3 regions of the Hydrogenophaga sp. L310 genome follow, and region 2 is predicted to be linked to each of the others. Evidence: predicted binding sites of a transcription regulator. Region 2 holds the regulator's gene; each other region holds the start of a gene.
The links. The regulator FNR, encoded in region 2, switches genes on or off when oxygen is low (the NO sensors DNR and NnrR bind a similar motif). The targets are predictions, from matches to a motif close to TTGATNNNNATCAA.
Positions count from the first base shown of each region.

Region 1: the regulator FNR is predicted to act here: its motif matches at 3,327-3,340, upstream of AC0GNO_RS08175 (bacteriohemerythrin).
Region 3: the regulator FNR is predicted to act here: its motif matches at 5,635-5,648, upstream of AC0GNO_RS04475 (FeoA family protein).

Region 1 covers NZ_JBVPZA010000003.1:303,923-310,518, forward strand. The annotation lists gene AC0GNO_RS08160 (YjfB family protein) at 1-189, shown strand, start outside; gene AC0GNO_RS08165 (MFS transporter) at 116-1,636, opposite strand; gene AC0GNO_RS08170 (Crp/Fnr family transcriptional regulator) at 1,783-2,583, opposite strand; gene AC0GNO_RS08175 (bacteriohemerythrin) at 2,787-3,290, opposite strand; gene AC0GNO_RS08180 (DUF805 domain-containing protein) at 3,440-3,784, shown strand; gene argH (argininosuccinate lyase) at 3,798-5,249, opposite strand; gene AC0GNO_RS08190 (sensor histidine kinase) at 5,371-6,432, shown strand; gene AC0GNO_RS08195 (LytR/AlgR family response regulator transcription factor) at 6,469-6,596, shown strand, end outside.
Region 2 covers NZ_JBVPZA010000001.1:40,733-47,328, forward strand. The annotation lists gene ccoG (cytochrome c oxidase accessory protein CcoG) at 1-764, shown strand, start outside; gene AC0GNO_RS00195 (nitrogen fixation protein FixH) at 800-1,099, shown strand; gene AC0GNO_RS00200 (hypothetical protein) at 1,195-1,488, shown strand; gene fnr (fumarate/nitrate reduction transcriptional regulator Fnr) at 1,569-2,288, opposite strand; gene hemN (oxygen-independent coproporphyrinogen III oxidase) at 2,468-3,847, shown strand; gene AC0GNO_RS00215 (sulfite exporter TauE/SafE family protein) at 4,009-4,668, shown strand; gene AC0GNO_RS00220 (DMT family transporter) at 4,686-5,639, opposite strand; gene aceA (isocitrate lyase) at 6,038-6,596, shown strand, end outside.
Region 3 covers NZ_JBVPZA010000002.1:175,186-181,781, reverse strand. The annotation lists gene AC0GNO_RS04500 (acetylornithine/succinylornithine family transaminase) at 1-898, shown strand, start outside; gene argF (ornithine carbamoyltransferase) at 895-1,842, shown strand; gene AC0GNO_RS04490 (YkgJ family cysteine cluster protein) at 1,868-2,188, shown strand; gene AC0GNO_RS04485 (class I SAM-dependent methyltransferase) at 2,195-3,193, shown strand; gene feoB (ferrous iron transporter B) at 3,318-5,186, opposite strand; gene AC0GNO_RS04475 (FeoA family protein) at 5,248-5,574, opposite strand; gene kynB (arylformamidase) at 5,789-6,418, shown strand; gene kynU (kynureninase) at 6,549-6,596, shown strand, end outside.

The sequences.
Region 1 (6,596 bases), on a different contig from region 2:
TCGGCGGCGTTGCTGAACGCCGTGGCGGGCAATCTGCCGCTGGCGGGCAGCGGGCAGCGGGCAGCGGGTCGGTGGGGACACAGGTCAACACGATGGCTTGAGGCCAGCGCCGCCGCTACGGCCGCCGCAACATCCGCGCCGCCAGCACGCTGGCCAGCAGCACCAGCGCGCTGCCCGTCAGCGCGGTGAACTGCAGTGCGTCGGTGAAGGCGGCGCGGGCCATGAGGGTCAGTGTTTGCGCCGCGTCGGCGGGCAGGCGTTCGGCCACCGCGAGGGCGCCGCCCAGGGTGGCCAGCGCTTCGGGTGGCAGGCCCTGGCCGCCGGCCTGCGCGAGCTGCTGGCGGTTGATCAGCGTGCCCGCGCTGCCAAACAGCGCGATGCCCAGTGCGCCGCAGAATTCCGAGCTGGTTTCGGCGATGGCCGAGGCGGCGCCCGCGCGCTCGGGGGGTGCCGAGGTGATGATCTGTTCGGTGCCGATGGCGAACACCGGCGCCATGCCCAGGCTGACCACGACCATGCCGGCCACCAGCACCCACAGCGCCCAGGGGCCGTCGGCCCACACCATCAGCAGCATGCCGGCCGCTGCCGCCGCGAGGCACCACACCATTACCGGCCCGGGCCCGAAGCGCCGTGCCAGCCAGGGCGCCAGCACCAGGGAGCCGAACACGAAGCCGCCCGCCCACGGCACCGTGGCCCAGCCGGCCTGCAGTGGCGAGAGCGCCAGCACCATCTGCAGGTGCTGGGCGATGAAGATGTAGATGCCGAACATGGCCAGGCACGACAGCCCGTAGGCCATGATGGCGGTGCGGAAGGTGGGGATGGCGAACAGCCGCAGTTCGAGCAGCGGGTAGTCGATGCGCTTCTGGCGCCGCACGAAAGCCACGCCGAGGGCCAGCCCGGCGAGCAGCAAGGCCAGCCGCCCGGGACTCGGTCCGTGTTCGGCCATGGCCTTGACGGCGTAGATCAGGCCGAGCACGGCGCTCAGCGAGAGCAGCACGCTCGGCGCGTCGATGCGGCCGGCGTTCTCGTCGCGGTACTCGGGCAGCAGGCGCGGCCCCAGCACCAGCAGCAGGGCCATCACCGGCACGGCGGGCAGGAACACCGAGCCCCACCAGAAGTGCTCCAGCAGCCAGCCGCCGACCAGCGGGCCGATGGCGCTGCCGACCGAGAACGCGGTGATCCACACGCCGATGGCGAACTGGCGCTGTGTCTTGTCGTGAAACATGTTGCGGATCAGTGAGAGCGTGGACGGCGCGAGCGTGGCACCGGCGATGCCCAGCAGCGCGCGCAGCACGATCAGCTCGTTGGGGGTTCGCGCGAACGCGGCCAGCACCGAGGCCACGGCGAAGAAGGCCGCGCCAATCAGCAGCAGGCGGCGGCGCCCGATGCGGTCGCCCAGCGTGCCCATGGTGATCAGGAAGCCGGCGAAAAAAAAGCCATAGATGTCGATGATCCAGAGCAGTTGTGAGGCGCTGGGCACCAGCGCCCGGCTGAGCGCGGGCACGGCCAGGTTGAGCACCGTCAGGTCCATGGCATAGACCAGACAGGGCAGGGCGATCATGGCCAGGCCCCACCACTCGCGGCGGGTGGCCCGGGCGGGCGGGGTGTCCGGCAAGGTGGACGGGGCAGGGTTCATGGTATCGGCGGCATCGGGCACGGGCTTGTTCCGCCCGGTACGAAGGCGGGGCCAAGGCGAATGACAGGGACGAAGTGCCCCCTCATACCACGACGATCACCCCGTCCGGATTTCGACATCCGGGCTCTGCGAAGGGGCGGTTCCGTTCAGGCCGACAGAACAGCGTTGCCCGTGGGCAGGGTCACCGTCGGAATGCTGCTGGCGTCCTTGATCACCTGGCGTTGCGGCACGTAGTGCAGCAGCACGTCGGTTTCCTTCTTGACCACGGCATAACACTCGCAGCTCAGGGCTTCGAGTTTGGGGCGGTCCAGCACCTTGATCAATCCGCGTCCGTACGAAATCACACCCAGCTGCTGCAGCTTCAGCGCCGCCTGGGTGACGCCCTCGCGGCGGACACCGAGCATGTTGGCGATGAATTCCTGCGTCATGGTCAGCTGGTTGCCGGAGAGCCGGTCCATGGACAGCAGCAGCCAGCGGCAGAGTTGCTGGTCGATGGCGTGGTGCCGGTTGCACACGGCGGTCTGGGCGACTTGTGTGATCAGGGCCTGCGTGTAGCGCAGCATCAACACCAGCAACTCGCCATGGCGCTTGAACTCATCCTTCACCCGCGACCGGGGCAGGCGGTAGGCATGACCGGCGCTTTGCACCAGCGAGCGGCTGGGCGTGCTCTCGCCACCCATGAACAAGGTGATGCCCAGCAGGCCTTCGTTGCCCACCACAAGGATCGCGGTGGAGGCGCCGTTTTCCATCACGTACTGCAGCGAGACGATGGCGTCGGTGGGGAAGTAGACGTGGCGCATGGGACGCCCTGATTCGTACATGAGCCCGCGCAGCGGCAGCGCAACCAGTTCCAGATAGGGGAACAGCCGGTCCTGAACTTCCGGTGACAAGGCGGCCAGCAGATGGTTCTGCCGAGGATGAGGCTGGATTTTGGTTTTGGTGGACATCTCGATGCTCTGGGGGAGCTGGAGCTTGTATGACACCCGCTCAAAATTGCGTGGAGCATACACGCACAGCGCGTGCGGGGTCTGCGGGCTGCACAGAGGCCTTGTAAGAACGGGGCATCACCAGGTCGTGCGCGTCTTCAGCAACGTGAAGCGCTACCCGCGACTGCGCGCTCAGACCGCTGGACGGGTCGGCGCGGGCGTGTTCAGCTGCAGCTGACGCTGCCGCAGCCGCTCATCGTCGCCGGCCGCACCCGGTCCGGGTCGGCCAGGGTTTCGGTGCGGCTGTCGAAACCCACGTCTTTCAGGTGCAGGGCGAGGCCGGCGTCCATGCTGGCGGCGTGTTGCGGGAACCATTCGACCAGCGCCTCGGCCAGGCGGGTGATGATTTCCGGGTCGTCGTTCTGATAGTGGGGAATCACCGCGTGCAGCGTTTCCATGATGGTCGCGTGGTGCGAGGCGTGGCAGTTGTCGGCGGTGAAGCCGGTGGCGAGCATCCAGCGTTCTTCCTGCGCAAAGTGGGCGGCGGTGTGCTCCACAAACTCGCGGTAGAGCGGCAACTGCTGGTCTTGCGGGGTGGCGAGCAACTGGTTGAGCAGGGTGACGAACTCTTCGTGCGTCTCGTCCATGCGGGCATCGCCGGTCTGCAGGCCGGGGGCCCATTCCAGGCCGGTGGTGACGGGGGCTTCGGGCGTGGCGGTGGTGTTCATGGGGCGCAACTGTACGGGGTGGGCGGGCCGGGGGACTTGATGGAGGTCAAGCGCCGCAAGACACCGATTGTGCCAGCGGGCGCCGTCTATGATGGCGACGGCGCACCCGCCGGGCCGCGCTTTCCAGCCACCACAGCCAGGAGGAACCCATGGGATTCGTTGACGCGATCAAGACCTGTTTTTCCAAGTACGCCAGTTTCAGCGGCCGCGCGACGCGCTCTGAATACTGGTGGTGGGTGTTGTTTGTGGTGCTGGGCGGTGTGGTCACGGGGGCAGTGAACGACGTCCTGAACGGTGTTTTCGGCCTCGCCATCCTGGTGCCGTCCATCGCCGCGGCGGCTCGCCGCCTGCACGACATCGGCAAGAGTGGCTGGTGGCAGCTGGTGGGTTTCATTCCCCTGCTGGGACTGATCCTGATGATTTACTGGACCGTGCAGCCCAGCCAGGGCGACAACGAATACGGTTCGGCCGGGCCGCTGACCGCCGGGATCTGAGCCAGGCGCCCGCTCAGGCCAGGCGGGCGCGGTGGCGCGTGATCTGGCTCAGCACCTGGACCGGCGCGGTGCCACCCAGGGTGTTGCGGGCGTTGAGGCTGCCGCGCAGGCTCAGGCACTCGTAGACGTCTTTTTCAATGCTGGCGTTGAAGCCCTGCAGCACCGCCAGCGGCAGTTCGGACAGATCGCAGGCGTGGCTGGTGGCGGCTTTCACGGCGTGGGCCACGGTTTCGTGGGCGTCGCGGAAGGGCAGGCCTTTTTTCACCAGGTAGTCGGCCAGGTCGGTGGCGGTGGCGTAGCCCTTCTTGGCGGCTTCTTCCATGGCGATGGCGTTGACGGTGATGCCGCCTTCCTTCTGGCCCGTGGCCGGGTTGGGCTGGCCGCCGACCATCTCGGCAAAGATGCGCAGCGTGTCCTTGAGCGTGTCCACCGTGTCGAACAGCGGCTCCTTGTCTTCCTGGTTGTCCTTGTTGTAGGCCAGCGGTTGGCCCTTCATGAGCGTGAGCAAACCCATGAGGTGGCCGAACACGCGGCCGGTCTTGCCGCGCGCGAGTTCAGGCACGTCGGGGTTTTTCTTCTGCGGCATGATCGAACTGCCAGTGGTGAAGCGGTCGGCGATCTTCACGAAACCGAAGTTCTGGCTCATCCACAAAATCAGCTCTTCGCTGAAGCGGCTGATGTGCACCATGCACAGGCTGGCGGCGGCGGTGAACTCGATGGCGAAGTCGCGGTCGCTCACGCCGTCCAGGCTGTTCTGGCAGACCTGCGGGTTGCCTTGTTCATCCACCATGCCCAGAGTGACGGCCACACGCTCGCGGTCCAGCGGGTAGGTGGTGCCGGCGAGGGCCGCAGAGCCCAGCGGCAGGCGGTTGGTGCGGCGGCGCACGTCGGCCAAACGCTCGGCGTCGCGGGCGAACATTTCCACATAGGCCAGCAGGTGGTGCGCAAAGCTCACCGGCTGCGCCACCTGCAGGTGGGTGAAGCCGGGCAGGATGACCTCGACGTTCTGCTCGGCCACGTCCACCAGCGCAGTCTGCAGTTCAACCAGCAGGTCAGAAATCAGGTCGATCTCGCTGCGCAGCCACAGGCGCACGTCGGTGGCGACCTGGTCGTTGCGGCTGCGGCCGGTGTGCAGGCGCTTGCCGGCATCGCCCACCAGCTGGGTCAGGCGGGCTTCGATGTTCAGGTGCACGTCTTCCAGGTCGAGCTTCCACTCGAACGTGCCGGCTTCGATCTCGGAGCGGATCTGCGCCATGCCGCGTTCGATGGACGTGCGGTCGTCGGCGCCGATGATGCCCTGTGCGGCCAGCATTTCCGCGTGTGCCAGGCTGCCGGTGATGTCGGCCAGCCAGAGGCGTTTGTCAAAAAACACGCTGGCGGTGTAGCGCTTGACCAGTTCGCTCATGGGCTCCGAGAATAGGGCGGACCAGGCTTCGGATTTCTTGTCGAGTTGGTTGGTGGACATGGTGGTGCCAGCGGCTGGGTAGGGAATTGGAGGGCGGCGGGTGCGCCGGGCCGGGCTGGCCGGGTTTTACAAACGGATCTGTGCTGCCCATATCGGGCGGTCGCGGCCTATAGTGCGAGCCATGCAAGACTCCCGAATTTTATCGAGCTTCCAGGACCTCGCACCAGCGTCCGGCACGCGGCCCCTGCGGCGCATGCCCGAGCCGGTGCGCGCCAGCGAACTGGTGTTCGACACCTGCAAGGTCGGCGTGGTGCTGCGGGCGGTGCTGTTCGTGCAGGCCGTCGTGTGGGTGGCGGCAATGTTTGACGCCCAGGGGTGGTGGGCCTGGGCCGGCCAGATGGCCATGCTGACAGGCGCTGCCCTGCCCGCGACACTGGTCTGGTTGCTGGGCGTGTGTGCCCTCAAGCGGCCTCTGGGTCGCCTGCCGATGCCGGCGCAGTGGACCGCGGGCACCTCGTTGGGGGCCTTGGCGGCGTTGTATGGCTGTGCGCTGCTGCACTGGATGGGGCTGGTGGATCCGGCGCCCTGGCTGGCCAGCGCGGCCTCGGGTGCGTTGTTGGCGGCGGTGCTGGTGGCGGCGCTGGTCTGGCGCGCCCGCGCCCGCACACCGGCGAGCACCGCCGCGCGGCTGGCCGAGCTGCAGGCCCGCATCCGGCCGCACTTTCTGTTCAACACGCTCAACAGCGCGATCGCGCTCGTGCGGGCCGAGCCTGCCAAGGCCGAGCGCCTGCTCGAAGACCTGAGCGAACTGTTCCGTCACGCACTCGCTGACTCCAAGGAAGCGGTGCCGCTGAGCCAGGAACTGGAGCTGGCCCGGCACTACCTGGCGATCGAGCAGGTGCGTTTTGGCGCTCGCCTGCGGCTGGAATGGAGCATCGACGAGTCGGCCTCCGAGGCCCGGCTGCCACCGCTGATCCTTCAGCCGCTGGTGGAAAACGCGGTCAAGCACGGCGTGGAGCCCAGCCCCACCGGTGCCGTGGTGCGCATCAGCACGCAGCGGCGTGGCAGCGTGGTGGTGATCAAGGTGACCAACACCGTGCCGGCGGGCAGCGGCACCAGAGGCAACGGGCTGGCGCTGGACAACGTGCGCCAGCGCCTGGCCCTGTTGCACGACGTGCAGGGGCGGTTTCAGAGCGCACTGGTCGATGGCGTGTTTCAGGTTCGCCTTGAAATACCGGTATAAGCTGTTGTTTCGAGCCTGACAGCAAGGGAGCGTGGCATGGCATTGAAGGTTTTGATCGTTGACGACGAAACATTGGCCCGTTCGCGGCTGCGCACGTTGCTGGGCGATTGCGCCGATCCGCGCACCGAGATCGTGGGCGAAGCGGCCAACGCGGTGCAGGCCAT
Region 2 (6,596 bases):
AATACATGTGTCCTTACGCGCGCTTCCAGAGCGCGATGTTTGACAAGGACACGATGATCGTGACCTACGACGAAAAACGCGGTGAACCGCGTGGCCCGCGCTCGAAGAAGGCCGACCCCAAAGCACTGGAACTGGGTGCCTGCGTAGACTGCACGCTGTGTGTTCAGGTTTGTCCGACGGGCATCGATATCCGCAACGGTCTTCAGTACGAGTGCATCGGTTGTGGTGCCTGTATCGACGTCTGCGACGAGGTGATGGACAAGGTGGGCTATCCGCGTGGACTGGTCAAATACTCGACCCAGAACGGTATTGCACAAGGATGGAACTCCCAGCAGATGATCCGTCGGGCCATGCGTCCGCGGGTTCTGGTGTACACAGGCATCCTGTTGGCCATCAGCCTCGCGGTTATGGTCAGTCTGTTTCTGCGCAAGCCACTCAAGGTTGATGTCATCCGGGACCGCGGTGCGTTGGCACGCATGGTGGAACAGGGACGCATCGAAAACGTCTTCCGGTTGCAGGTGATGAACGCGACCGAGCGCTCACAACGCTATGTGATCGGTGTTTCCGGGTTGCCGGGCATTGCCATTGCGTCGGAAACAGAGATTGAAGTATTGCCGACGGAAGTACGCTCTGCGGTCATGCGGGTCCAGGTTCCCCCGGGAACCGCTGCCACTGGTTCCCATTCCATCTATTTCGAAATCCAGGCTGTCGGAGATTCGGGCACACGTGTCACCGAAAAAGCGGCCTTCCTGGTACCGCGCTGAGCACCACTTTCAGTCAACCCGTTTCAAGATTCTCTATGAACACCACAATACTCAAAACACCGGTCAATGAACAGCTCCCGATTCCTTGGTGGCGCGTTCCCCACATGTGGCTGGTGGTGGGGGGGCCATTGGTGGTTGTTGTGGCCGCCATCATCACGGCCGTCATTGCAGTGAAGGGCGCAGACCCGGTGCTCAACAAGGCCGACTTTGAGCGCGACCTGAAGGCGGCCCAGATGCTGGACGGACAAGCTCGTGCCGAAGCGCTGATTCAACTTCAACCGGCTCACCAGGCTCGGAACCACGCAGCCTCCCCTGTGGTGCCACCGACGAAGTAATAGCGCGTGCTGCGACTATCCCAAGCCATGGCCTGAACGACTATGCACCGGTTATGCCCGGAATCGATCACAACAACACCCGAGGAGAAACAGGAATGACGGCTCAACGATGGATGTGGATTGCGTGGCCCGCATTTTTGGTGGCGGCGGTTCTGGAGATGATCGTGTTTGCCATGATCGATCCGAGTGATCTTCACTGGTTTGGGGCTCCTCTGGAGTTGTCTCGTCCAGCGGTCTACACGCTGGCATTTTTCACCTTCTGGATCGTGGCCATGGTGTCGAGTGCACTCACCTCTTTGCTGTCCATGTCACCTTTTGAAGTGAACCGGTGTCCTGTCCCGCCGGATCAGCGGCCGCGGGATTGTGCCAAGAATGAATCTTGTTCCTGAACGCTCCTGCAGATCTCCAAAATAAAAAACCCCAGCGGAGTGTTTCCAGCTGAGGCTTCCTGTTGGGACAGATGTTGGGTTCAGTGACCGGTCGGGGGGGGCACGATCAGCTTGAGCCCTTCGGTGTTTTTGATGTGGACGTAACGCTGTTTGACCTCGATGATGCCTTCGTCCACGAACTTGGAAAAAGTGCGGCTCACCGTCTCCAGCTTCATGCCCAGGTAGCTACCAATTTCTTCGCGTGTCATGCGGAGAATCAGCTCGGACTGGGAGAAGCCGCGGGCGTGCAGGCGCTGAACCAAGTTCAGCAGGAACGCCGCGAGGCGTTCTTCTGCGCGCATGCTGCCAAGCAGCAGCATGACACTGTGGTCGCGCACAATTTCGCGGCTCATGATCTTGTGCACATGGTGTTGAAGGGTGGTGAACTCTCGGGAGAGTTCCTCGACTTGATCAAACGGCATCACACAGACTTCAGCATCTTCCAGTGCGATGGCATCGCAGGAATGGCGGTCGCTCACGATGCCATCCAGGCCGATGATCTCTCCGGTCATCTGGAAGCCGGTCACTTGATCCCTGCCATCGGCCGTGGTGACACAGGTTTTGAAGAAGCCGGAACGCACCGCGTAAAGCGAGGTGAACCGGTCACCCGTACTGAAAAGTGCCGACCCGCGTTTGATGCGTCGCCGCGCCGAAATGACATTGTCGAGCTTGTCCATTTCGTCTGGGTTGAGACCCATGGGTAGACACAATTCTCGCAGGTTGCAGCTCGAACAGGCGACTTTGATGCTTTGTGCGTCCATAAATTATCCGGAAATCGGTGGTGAGCTTAACGCATAGCTGGGACTTGTGTCGAGGAAATGACCGCGCGCCAGGCCCTTCGTGGGAGCGATGGCTTGCGAACACACCGGGGCTTGATCAAGATCAAGGGAGGATCTGCGAGCCTGGTGCACATTCGGGGCTCAGCATTGGAGAACAGTTTGTGAGTCACGCCATTTCCGATGAATTGCTCAAGCGATTCGATGTTCCCGGTCCGCGGTACACGTCGTACCCGACAGCTGACCGCTTTGTGGAAGCGTTCACCGAGGGCGACTATATACAAGCGCTGGAGCAGCGCAGAGCCGGCTCGTTGGCCCTTCCGCTCAGCATCTACGTACACATTCCGTTCTGCGAGTCGGTCTGCTATTACTGCGCCTGCAACAAGGTCATCACCAAACACCACGAACGGGCGGCCGAATACCTGCGCTACCTGTCACGTGAGGTGGAGTTGCAGGTCCAGCATTTTGGGAAGGGGCACAGCGTGTCCCAGTTGCACCTGGGTGGCGGCACGCCTACCTTTCTGTCCGATGCAGAGCTTGAGGATCTCATGACGATGATCCGGCGCAACTTCAAGTTGGTGCCGGGTGGCGAGTACTCGATCGAGGTGGATCCCCGGACCGTGACCGACCAGCGGCTTCAGACCTTGGCGAGACTGGGCTTCAACCGTCTCAGTTTTGGTGTCCAGGATTTCGACCCTGCCGTTCAGAAAGCGGTGCACCGCGTGCAACCCGCTGAACAGGTGTTCGCGCTGGTGGACACTGCGCGCAAGATCGGATTCGAGTCGGTCAACGTTGATCTGATCTACGGTCTGCCGCTGCAGACGCCCGAGTCGTTTGCACGCACGCTCGCGCAAGTGAACCAGTTGCGGCCGGACCGCATTGCGCTATACGCCTATGCGCATCTCCCGTCCCGCTTCAAGCCACAACGTCGCATCATTTCCGCCGAGTTGCCCAGTCCTGGCGACAAGCTGTCCATGTTGTCAGCATCGCTGGATGCCATGAGCGATGCCGGGTATGTTTACGTGGGCATGGACCATTTCGCCCTGCCGACGGATGCACTCGCGGTTGCCAAGCGCCAGGGCCGCCTGCATCGCAACTTTCAGGGCTACAGCACGCAGCCCGATTGTGATCTGATCGCTCTGGGGGTTTCCGCTATTGGTCGCATCGGTGCCACCTACAGCCAGAACGCCAAGACGCTGGAGGAGTACTACGATGCCCTCGATCAGGGCAGGCTGCCCATCGTGCGTGGTCTTGTGCTCACGCGCGATGATCTGCTGCGCCGTGCCGTCATCATGTCCATCATGTGTCAGGGTCAGCTGCAGTACGAATCGATCGAACTGGGGCATCTGATCGAATTCAAGAGCTACTTCGCGCGTGAACTCGAGGTGTTGGCCGGACTGGCCGAACACGGCTTGGTCACCCTGGATGACAGCGGTGTTCAGGTCACGCCGACAGGCTGGTATCTGGTCCGGGCCATTGCCATGGTGTTCGACAAGAACCTGCAGGTTGATCTGGACCGGGCCCGGTTTTCAAAGATCATCTGAACGGTCAATTCGGAGACCTGGGGCGAGGCTCGGCCCGCGAGAAATGCGCACGAGCTGGCGCGTGCGCTGGAAAAAGCATCCAATCCTTGTGGGTGCGGGTTTGACTTTGCCTTCGAAGGCCAAGACGCACACACTGCTACAGTTCTTTCATGCAAACTTCCATGGCGATCACGGCCCTGTTCATGGGCATCGTGGGGGGCCCCCACTGCGTTGCCATGTGCGGTGCAGCCTGCGCCGGGATCAGCCGCGCGGCGGGAGCTCGCAGTACGCAGGCTTTGTGGTCGTTCCAGTTCAGTCGCATGCTGGGTTATTCACTGTTCGGCGCTTTTGCAGCGGGATCGGTCCAGGGGCTTGCGGTGCTGGGGACCAACACCATCGCGATCCGGCCGCTCTGGACCATGTTCCACGCGGCGGCATTTCTCCTTGGGCTGGCACTGATCTGGCAAGCACGCCAACCCGCCTGGATTGACAGCCTGGGCCAATCGCTGTGGCGCAAGGCACGCCCGGTGCTTACCCGCTTGGGCCCCCGTGCGCCCATTGTGTTGGGTATCGGCTGGGCGTTCATGCCGTGCGGTCTGCTGTATTCCGCCTTGCTCGTGGCATCGCTCTCGGCGAACGTGTTCGAGGGAGCTGCCATCATGGCACTGTTCTCATTGGGTACTTCCATTTCCCTCACGGCGGCACCCTGGTTGTTGCTGCGCCTGCGAGGCGGTCAATCGGGAGCTTGGGCCATCCGCTTGGCCGGCTTGGCGCTTGCGCTGACTTCTGGCTGGGCACTCTGGATGGGGCTGACCAACCCCACTGGCTTGTTCTGCCTGTGACCGGTAGCTGAAGCGGGTCAGCGCCTGGTCGACTGGCGAGCGGGCAGGGTTGCCAGGATCAAGCCCAGTAGCGCGATACCGAACGCCAGCATCTGCAACGGCGTCAACCGTTCTCCCATGAACAGCACCCCGATGGCCGCGGCACTAACCGGTAGCATCACCGTGAACACGCCCGCACGTGAGGCAGGTACGGTCCGAAGCCCGGTCATCCACAGCCAGACGGTCCACATGCTGGCGGCGAGCCCATAGAACACCAGCAGGCCCCAGATTCCGCCGCTGACTGCCATGAAATCGAAATGCCACGCTGCCCACAAGCCAAACGGCGTGACCAGCGCAAAACCCCAGAGGTTGATGATGGCAGAGATGCGTTTGGGCCCGAGGCCTTCAGTCAGCTTCTTGCCGATCACCACATAGGATGCTTCACACACCACGGCAGCGAACACGAGCAGGTTGCCCCAGACCGAATATCCCAGTCCCAAGAATGTCAATTCTTGCGATCCGGCCAGGCCGACATCGGGTTTTTGCAGAGAGAACAAGCCGATACCGAGCGCGGCGCAAGCAATGGCGGCAGTTGTCCGGCGACCGATGCGTTCTTTCAGAAAGATGCGGCTCAGAATCGCCACCACCGCCGGAATGGCCGCCATCACCACACCAGCGGCCACGGCCGTGGTCAAGCTGACACCAAACAGCATGCAGATCGAAAACAGGAAGTTGCCGAGGAAGGATTCCAAGAACAGAAGGCGGCGTGTTCGGGGCGAAAACGGAGGTTCCTCCGTTGGCTTGCGCAGCCAGCGCCACATGGCGATTCCTCCGATGCCGAAGCGCAGCCAGGCCAGCAGAAAAACCGGAAAGACCAGCACAAGAGGTTTGGACAGTGCCACGTAGCTGCCGACCAGCGACATACTCAGGGCCAGGCAAGCGTAGGCCCACCAACGCGGTATCGCAGGGGTTGTTGTGATGGAAGCGTGCATGGCCGCAGATCATGCCCGAAGCCCCGTCACTTCAGCCTCGCAGCCGGTATGTGCAGACACAGCTCGCCTGGAATACGTGCGTCTCCTGGAGGTGGGTCGCATGCGCGGGGCACCCACAGGGATGGTGTTTTACCTATTCCGGGATGAGAGAACGTCTTTTCTTAATGTGAAAACAGGATGTGTTGCGCTGCAAAAAAATTTCTCAATACAAGAAATAAAATATCGTATTGAGAAATGATGTGTAAACATTGTTGATTTTAAATGAGAAAAATTTTATCTTATATAAGACATAAGAGCTTTAAAAACTCTTCTATAAGACTTAAAGTTCATACATCGGCATCTGGCTTGCATGGTGAGAGCGCCGACCCCTTTTCATCAACCTCACGGAGAGTCTTCAAATGCCCCAATCCCTTAACGAGCAACTGAGCCGCCAACAGCAGATCGAAGCCTTGGAAAAAGACTGGGCCACCAACCCGCGATGGAAAGGTGTCAAGCGCGGTTACTCTGCTGCTGACGTCGTGCGTCTGCGCGGGAGCATGCAGATCGAACACACACTGGCCAAGCGCGGTGCCGAAAAGCTTTGGGACAAGGTCAACGGCGGCGCGAAGAAAGGCTACGTGAACGCCTTCGGCGCCATCTCTGCTGGCCAAGCCATGCAGCAAGCCAAGGCCGGCCTGGAAGCCGTGTATCTGTCGGGCTGGCAGGTGGCTGCCGATGGCAACACATCCGAGACCATGTACCCCGACCAGTCGCTCTACGCCTACGACTCGGTGCCCACCATGGTTCGCCGCATCAACAACACCTTCAAGCGCGCCGACGAAATCCAGTGGGGCCGTGGCATCGAGCCGGGCAGCCCTGAGTTCATCGACTACTTCCTGCCCATCGTGGCCGATGCAGAAGCCGGCTTTGGCGGCGTTCTCAACGCCTTCGAGCTGATGAAGAACATGATCGCCGCCG
Region 3 (6,596 bases), on a different contig from region 2:
CGGCCTGGAGGCCAACGAGGCCGCGCTGAAACTGGCGCGCAAGTACGGCCACGACAAGGGCATTGAGCGCCCGGAGATCGTGGTCTACGAAAAGGCTTTCCACGGCCGCAGCATCGCCACGCTGAGCGCCACCGGCAACCCCAAGGTGCAGGCCGGCTTCGGACCGCTGGTCGAAGGTTTCATCCGCGTGCCGCTCAACGACATCGAAGCCCTGAAAAAGGCCACCGTCGGCAACCCGAACGTGGTGGCGGTGTTCTTCGAGACCATCCAGGGCGAAGGCGGCGTGAACCCGATGCGTGCGCAGTACCTGCAGGACGTGCGCGCGCTGTGCGACGCGCAGGACTGGTTGCTGATGATCGACGAGGTGCAGTGCGGCATGGGCCGCACCGGCAAGTGGTTCGCCCACCAGTGGGCCGGCATCCAGCCGGACGTGATGCCGCTGGCCAAGGGCCTGGGCTCGGGTGTGCCGATCGGCGCGGTGGTGGCCGGCCCGAAAGCCGCGAACATCTTTGCGCCGGGCAACCACGGCACCACTTTCGGCGGCAACCCGCTGGCCATGCGTGCCGGGGTGGAAACCATCCGCATCATGGAAGAAGAAGGCCTGCTGGAGAACGCGGCCACCGTGGGCGCCCACCTGCGCGGCCAGCTCGAAGCCGCCCTGCTGGGCAAGCCGGGCGTGAAAGACATCCGCGGCCAGGGCCTGATGATCGGCATCGAGCTGGACAAACCCTGCGGCGTGATCACCCAGCGCGCGGCCGACGCCGGCCTGCTGCTGTCGGTCACGGCCGACAGCGTGATCCGCCTGGTGCCACCGCTGATCATGACCACCGCCGAGGCCGACGAAGTCTGCGCCATCCTGTTGCCGATCATTGCTGCTTTCCTGGCAGAAAACACATGAACCTCCGCCACTACCTCCAGTTCAAGGACCTGAGCGCCGACGAGTACGCCTACCTGCTCACGCGCGCCGCCTTCATCAAGGCCAAGTTCAAGGCCGTCGAAAAGCACCAGCCCTTCGCCGACCCCGACCGCACCCTGGCCATGATCTTCGAGAAGGCCAGCACGCGCACCCGCGTGAGCTTCGAGGCCGGCATGTACCAGCTCGGCGGCTCGGTGGTGCACCTGACCACGGGCGACAGCCAGCTTGGCCGCGCCGAACCGATTGAAGACAGCGCCAAGGTCATCAGCCGCATGGTCGATCTCGTGATGATCCGCACCTACGAGCAGAGCAAGCTGGAGCGCTTCGCCGAGCACTCGCGCGTGCCCGTCATCAACGGCCTGACCAACGAGTTCCACCCCTGCCAGATCCTGGCCGACCTGTTCACGATGGTCGAGTACCGACCGGCCGCCAGCGGCAACCCGCTGGACGCCCTCAAGGGCAAGGTCGTGGCCTGGGTCGGTGACGGCAACAACATGGCCAACACCTGGCTGCAGGCGGCCGAGCTGCTGGGCTTCACCGTGCATGTGAGCACACCCAGCGGCTATGAAGTCGACCCGAAGCTTGCCGGCGTCTCCAACCCGGCCTGCTACAAGGTGTTCAAGGACCCGAAGGAAGCCTGCAAAGGCGCCGACCTGGTGACCACCGACGTGTGGACCAGCATGGGCTACGAGGCCGAGAACGAGGTGCGCCGCGCCGCCTTCGCGCAGTGGTGCGTGGACGAAGCCATGATGGCCGTGGCCCAACCCGACGCGCTCTTCATGCACTGCCTGCCCGCGCACCGTGGTGAAGAGGTGAGCGCCGAAGTGATCGACGGCCCGCAGAGTGTGGTGTGGGACGAGGCAGAGAACAGGATGCATGCGCAGAAGGCGCTGATGGAGTACCTGTTGCTGGGGCGCCTGGCCTGATGCGCCGGGCCTGCGCTGCGTGACGATGGGCTCCTGTACCTCGTGCGGGGCCTGCTGCGCGAGCTTTCGCGTGGACTTCTCGGTCTGCGAGACGCAGGCGGAAGGCGGCAGCGTGCCCGACGGGCTCACCGTCACGGTCACCGACACCATCAGCCGCATGCGCGGCACCGACCACGGTCAACCCCGTTGCGCCGCGCTCTCGGGCCGCATCGGCGAACGAGCCACGTGCGGCATCTACGAGTGGCGGCCCAACCCCTGCCGCGAGTTCGAAGAAGGCAGCGACGCCTGCGGCCAGGCGCGCCGCCGCCATGGTCTGCCACCGCTGGGTGAATGGCCAGAACACTGAAAGAACATGCAAGCCCTACTCGACACCATCGCCACGATGGCCATGCCCACCGATGCCCAGCGCCTCTTCCACGGCCGGGGTGGCCTGCACCCGGGCTGTGAAGCCTGGACGCTGGATACCTACCCGCCGGTGTGGGTGCTGACCCGATTTGGCGAAGCCAGCGACGACGAACTGGCCACGGTGTCGGCCGCCCTCGCCGCGCGCCACGAACAGCTCGCACCCGGTGAGCCGCTGAACTGGGTGTTCCAGAGCCGGCACGAAGGTCGCAGCGAAACCCGGCTGATGGCCGGCAGCGTGCCCGAACCCCACGTGGTGAGCGAACGCGGCGCGCGCTACCTGGTGCACGTGCTCAAAGGGCAGAACCACGGCCTGTTCCTCGACATGGCCGAAGGGCGCCAGTGGGTGCGCGAACACGCCGCGGGCGCCAAGGTGCTCAACCTGTTTGCCTACACCTGCGCCTTCTCGGTGGCGGCGCTGCAGGGCGGCGCGAAGCAGGTGGTCAACGTGGACATGAGCGCGGGGGCCATCGCCATCGGGCAACAGAACCACGCGCTCAACGGCCTGCAGGCCGGCGCCAGCTTCCTGGCCCACGACATCTTCAAGACCTGGGGCAAGCTCACACGATCCGGGCCCTACCACCTCATCGTCGTGGACCCGCCGAGCTACCAGAAAGGCAGCTTCATCGCCACGAAGGATTACGCCCGCCTCATGCGCCGCCTGCCGGACCTGCTGCGCCCCGACGGCGAGTTGCTGCTGTGTCTCAACGCACCCGAGCTGGACACCGCGTTTCTGCAAGACCCGATGCGCGAAGCCGCGTCCGAACTGGTGTTTGTTGAACGCCTGCCCAACCCGGCCAGCTTCGCCGACGTGTCGCCCGAGCGCGCCCTCAAGGTGCTGCGCTACCGGGCGCCCGGGCTGCTGGATGCGCCCCGCGTTCAGACCCGGGGTTTGCCGGACGGGCAACCCGAGCAGGCCGAACAGGCACCACACGCGCCCGGCGGCTGACCGTCCGCGGTGTTCCCGCTGGCCGCGCCCGCCCGACCCCGCTGCAGCCAGCGCCGCAGGCTCGGCCGCAGCACATACCCCAGCGCCACCAGAACACACACGCCGGCGATGAAGCCCTGAACGCTCATGTTGCGCCCCAAGCCCCGGCGACCCGGTAGGTGGTCCAGGCCATCAGGTAAGCCAGTGCAAACAGGTAGGCCGCCACCCCCAGGGCGTGGCGCCAGTGACCGGTTTCACGCCGCACGGCGGCCAGCGTGGCCACACACTGCGGCGCATAGACAAACCACACCAGCAAGGCCAGCGCCGTGGGCAGGGTCCATTGTTCGGCGATCAGGGCGCCGAGCGCCTCGTGCACCTGGTCGCCCTGCGCGGACAGGGCATAGACCGTGCCCAGGGCCGCCACCACGACCTCGCGCGCCGCCATCGCCGGGATCAGCGCCACCACGATGCGCCAGTCAAAACCCAGCGGCGCGAACAGGGGCTCCAGCACGCCACCCAGGCGGCCGGCAAAACTGTGCGCCACGGCTGACCCGGTGAAGCCTTCGGGGGCCGCCGGGTAGCTGGAAAGAAACCACAGCAGCACCATGAGCGCCAGGATGATGCCGCCGACCCGGCGCACAAAAATCAGCCCCCGCTCCCAGAGGCCTCGCGCGATGTTGCGCGCGCTCGGCCAGCGGTAGGCCGGCAGCTCCATCAGCAGCGGCGTGGGCTGCCCCTTGCCGCTGTGGCGCGACACCACATAAGCCACGAACATCGCGCTGACGATGCCCATGACGTACAGCGCGAACAGCACGAGCCCCTGCAGGTTGAACAGACCACCCACCGTGCGCTGCGGAATGAAAGCCCCGATCAGCAGCGCGTACACCGGCAGCCGCGCCGAGCAGGTCATCAGCGGGGCCACCAGGATGGTCAGCCAGCGGTCGCGCCAGTGGGTGATGGTGCGCGTGGCCATGATGCCGGGCACGGCGCAGGCAAAGCTCGACAGCAGTGGAATGAAGGAGCGGCCTGAAAGCCCCACCAGACCCATCCAGCGGTCCATGAGAAACGCCGCGCGCGGCAGATAACCCGAATCCTCCAGCACGAAGATGAAAAAGAACAGGATCAGGATCTGCGGCAGAAACACCAGCACACCGCCCACGCCCGCGATCACGCCATCGACCAGCAGGCTGCGCAACGGGCCGTCGCTCATGCGCGTGGCCACCTGCTCGCCCACCAAACCGATGCCGGCCTCGATCGCGTCCATCGGCCAGGCCGCCCAGGCGAACACCGCCTGGAACATGAACAGCAGCAACAGCGCCAGCAAGGCCATGCCCCACAGCGGGTGCAGCGCAAAGCGGTCGATGCGGTCGCTCAGGCCCCAGCGCTTGGCGGGGGCCTGCAGGGTCAGCGCCAGCAGTTCGCGCACCCGCTGGTTGAGCGCCACCGGGTCCACCCCGCCGGCGTCGGCCGCGGCAGGCAACGGCGTCGGAAGCCCCTGGGTGAACAGGGCATCCAGCTGCTCCAGCAAGGCGCGCGCACCGTCTTTCTGCACGCTCACCGCGGACACGACCGGCATGCCCAGTTCCGCGGCCAGCGCCACCGTGTCGATGCGCATGCCCTGCGCCTGCGCCACGTCGGCCATGTTGAGCACCAGCACCATGGGCAGCCCCAGCGCCTGGGCTTCCAGCACCAGCCGCAGGTTGAGCTGCAGATGCGTGGCATCGACCACACACACCAGCAGGTCGGGCCGCGCTTCGCCGTCCAGCCGCCCCTGCACCACGTCGCGCGTGACCTGCTCATCCTGGCTCAGCGGGTCCAGGCTGTAAGTCCCGGGCAGGTCGAGCAGTTGCGCGCGCCGCCCCTGCGGCGTGGTCAGCCAGCCCTGCTTGCGTTCGACGGTCACCCCCGCGTAGTTGGCCACCTTCTGCCGGTGGCCGGTGAGCAGGTTGAACAGCGCGGTCTTGCCGCAGTTCGGGTTGCCGAGCAGGGCCAGCCGGGGAGCCGCTGTGCTCATTGGGAAGCCTCCGTGCTGCGCACTGCGGCGCGAGCTGGCTTGGGGCGGCCCGGCGCGGCGCTCATACTTTTACGGCCCAGCGCACCTGCAGCAACGCCGCTTCGTGGGCGCGCAAGGCGAAGGTGGACTGCCCCACGCGCACCGCGATCGGCCCGCCGCGCCGCCAGCCCCGCGACACCACCCGCACCGACTCGCCGGGCAGGAACCCGATCTCGGCCATCCGGCGCAGGGTCCTGCGGCTGTCCTCGTCGCGCGCCGGAGCAAAGACCTGCAACACGCCCGGCGTGTGCAGCGGACCCTGGTGCAATGCACTCACCCGATCGGCAGGCGCCAGATCATCGTCAACAGGCAAAGGCCAGGAAACCGCTTGGGGTGTGGAGAGGGACACGGTCACATCCATGAATGAAAAGAAGTGAGCAGAGCGTACACAAACGAGATTGGTTCTCATTTGCTTTAAATCAAGCTTTCACAAAAACCTGAACCGGCACAGGGCATCCGTCCGGCGGTGTGAATCCATTATTTTGTTTAGGCCTAAAATAATTTCTCTCCGTTGGAAATAACCGACACCATGGTTTTTTCACCGGTGCTACCTTCGCCGGACCATGAAAAAGCTCTGGGACATTTCCCCTCCCGTCAACGCCAGCACGCCGGTTTTCCCGGGCGATACGGCCTACGCCCAGCAGTGGGTGGCCCGCATCGAACCCGGCTGCCCGGTCAACGTGAGCGCCATCACGCTCTCGCCCCACGTGGGCGCACACGCCGACGCCCCGCTGCACTACGACCCTTCTGGCGCCGCCATCGGCGCGGTCGAGCTCGACGCCTTTCTCGGCCCCTGCCGCGTGATCCACGCCATCGGTTGCGGCCCGCTGGTGCGGCCGGAACACCTGGCGCATGCACTCGACCAGTTGCCGCCTCGCGTGCTGGTGCGCGTGTACCGGCTTCAGCCCCAAGACCGCTTTGACAACGCCCTGCCGGCTTTTGCCCCGGAAACGGTTTCACTGCTGGCCGACCGCGGCGTGAACCTCATCGGCATCGACAGCGCCAGCATCGACCCCGCCGACAGCAAGACGCTGGAGAGCCACCAGGTGATCCGCCGCCGCGGCCTGCGCGTGCTGGAAAACCTGCTGCTCGACGACGTGCCCGAAGGCGACTACGAACTCATCGCCCTGCCCCTGAAGCTGACCACCGCCGACGCCAGCCCGGTGCGTGCCGTGCTTCGAAGTCTCGAATAGCCCCCCGCGCCGCCTGCGGCGTCACCCCCCAAGGGGCGACACCAGCGGCCCGGCAAAGCCGGTTCCGCGGTATCCCTGAACCGGAAAGACCCGCTCCACCTATCCACACTGTTAAACGGAGACGACCTCAATGACCACACAGCAAGACTGCATCGCCCTCGACGCGCAAGACCCGCTG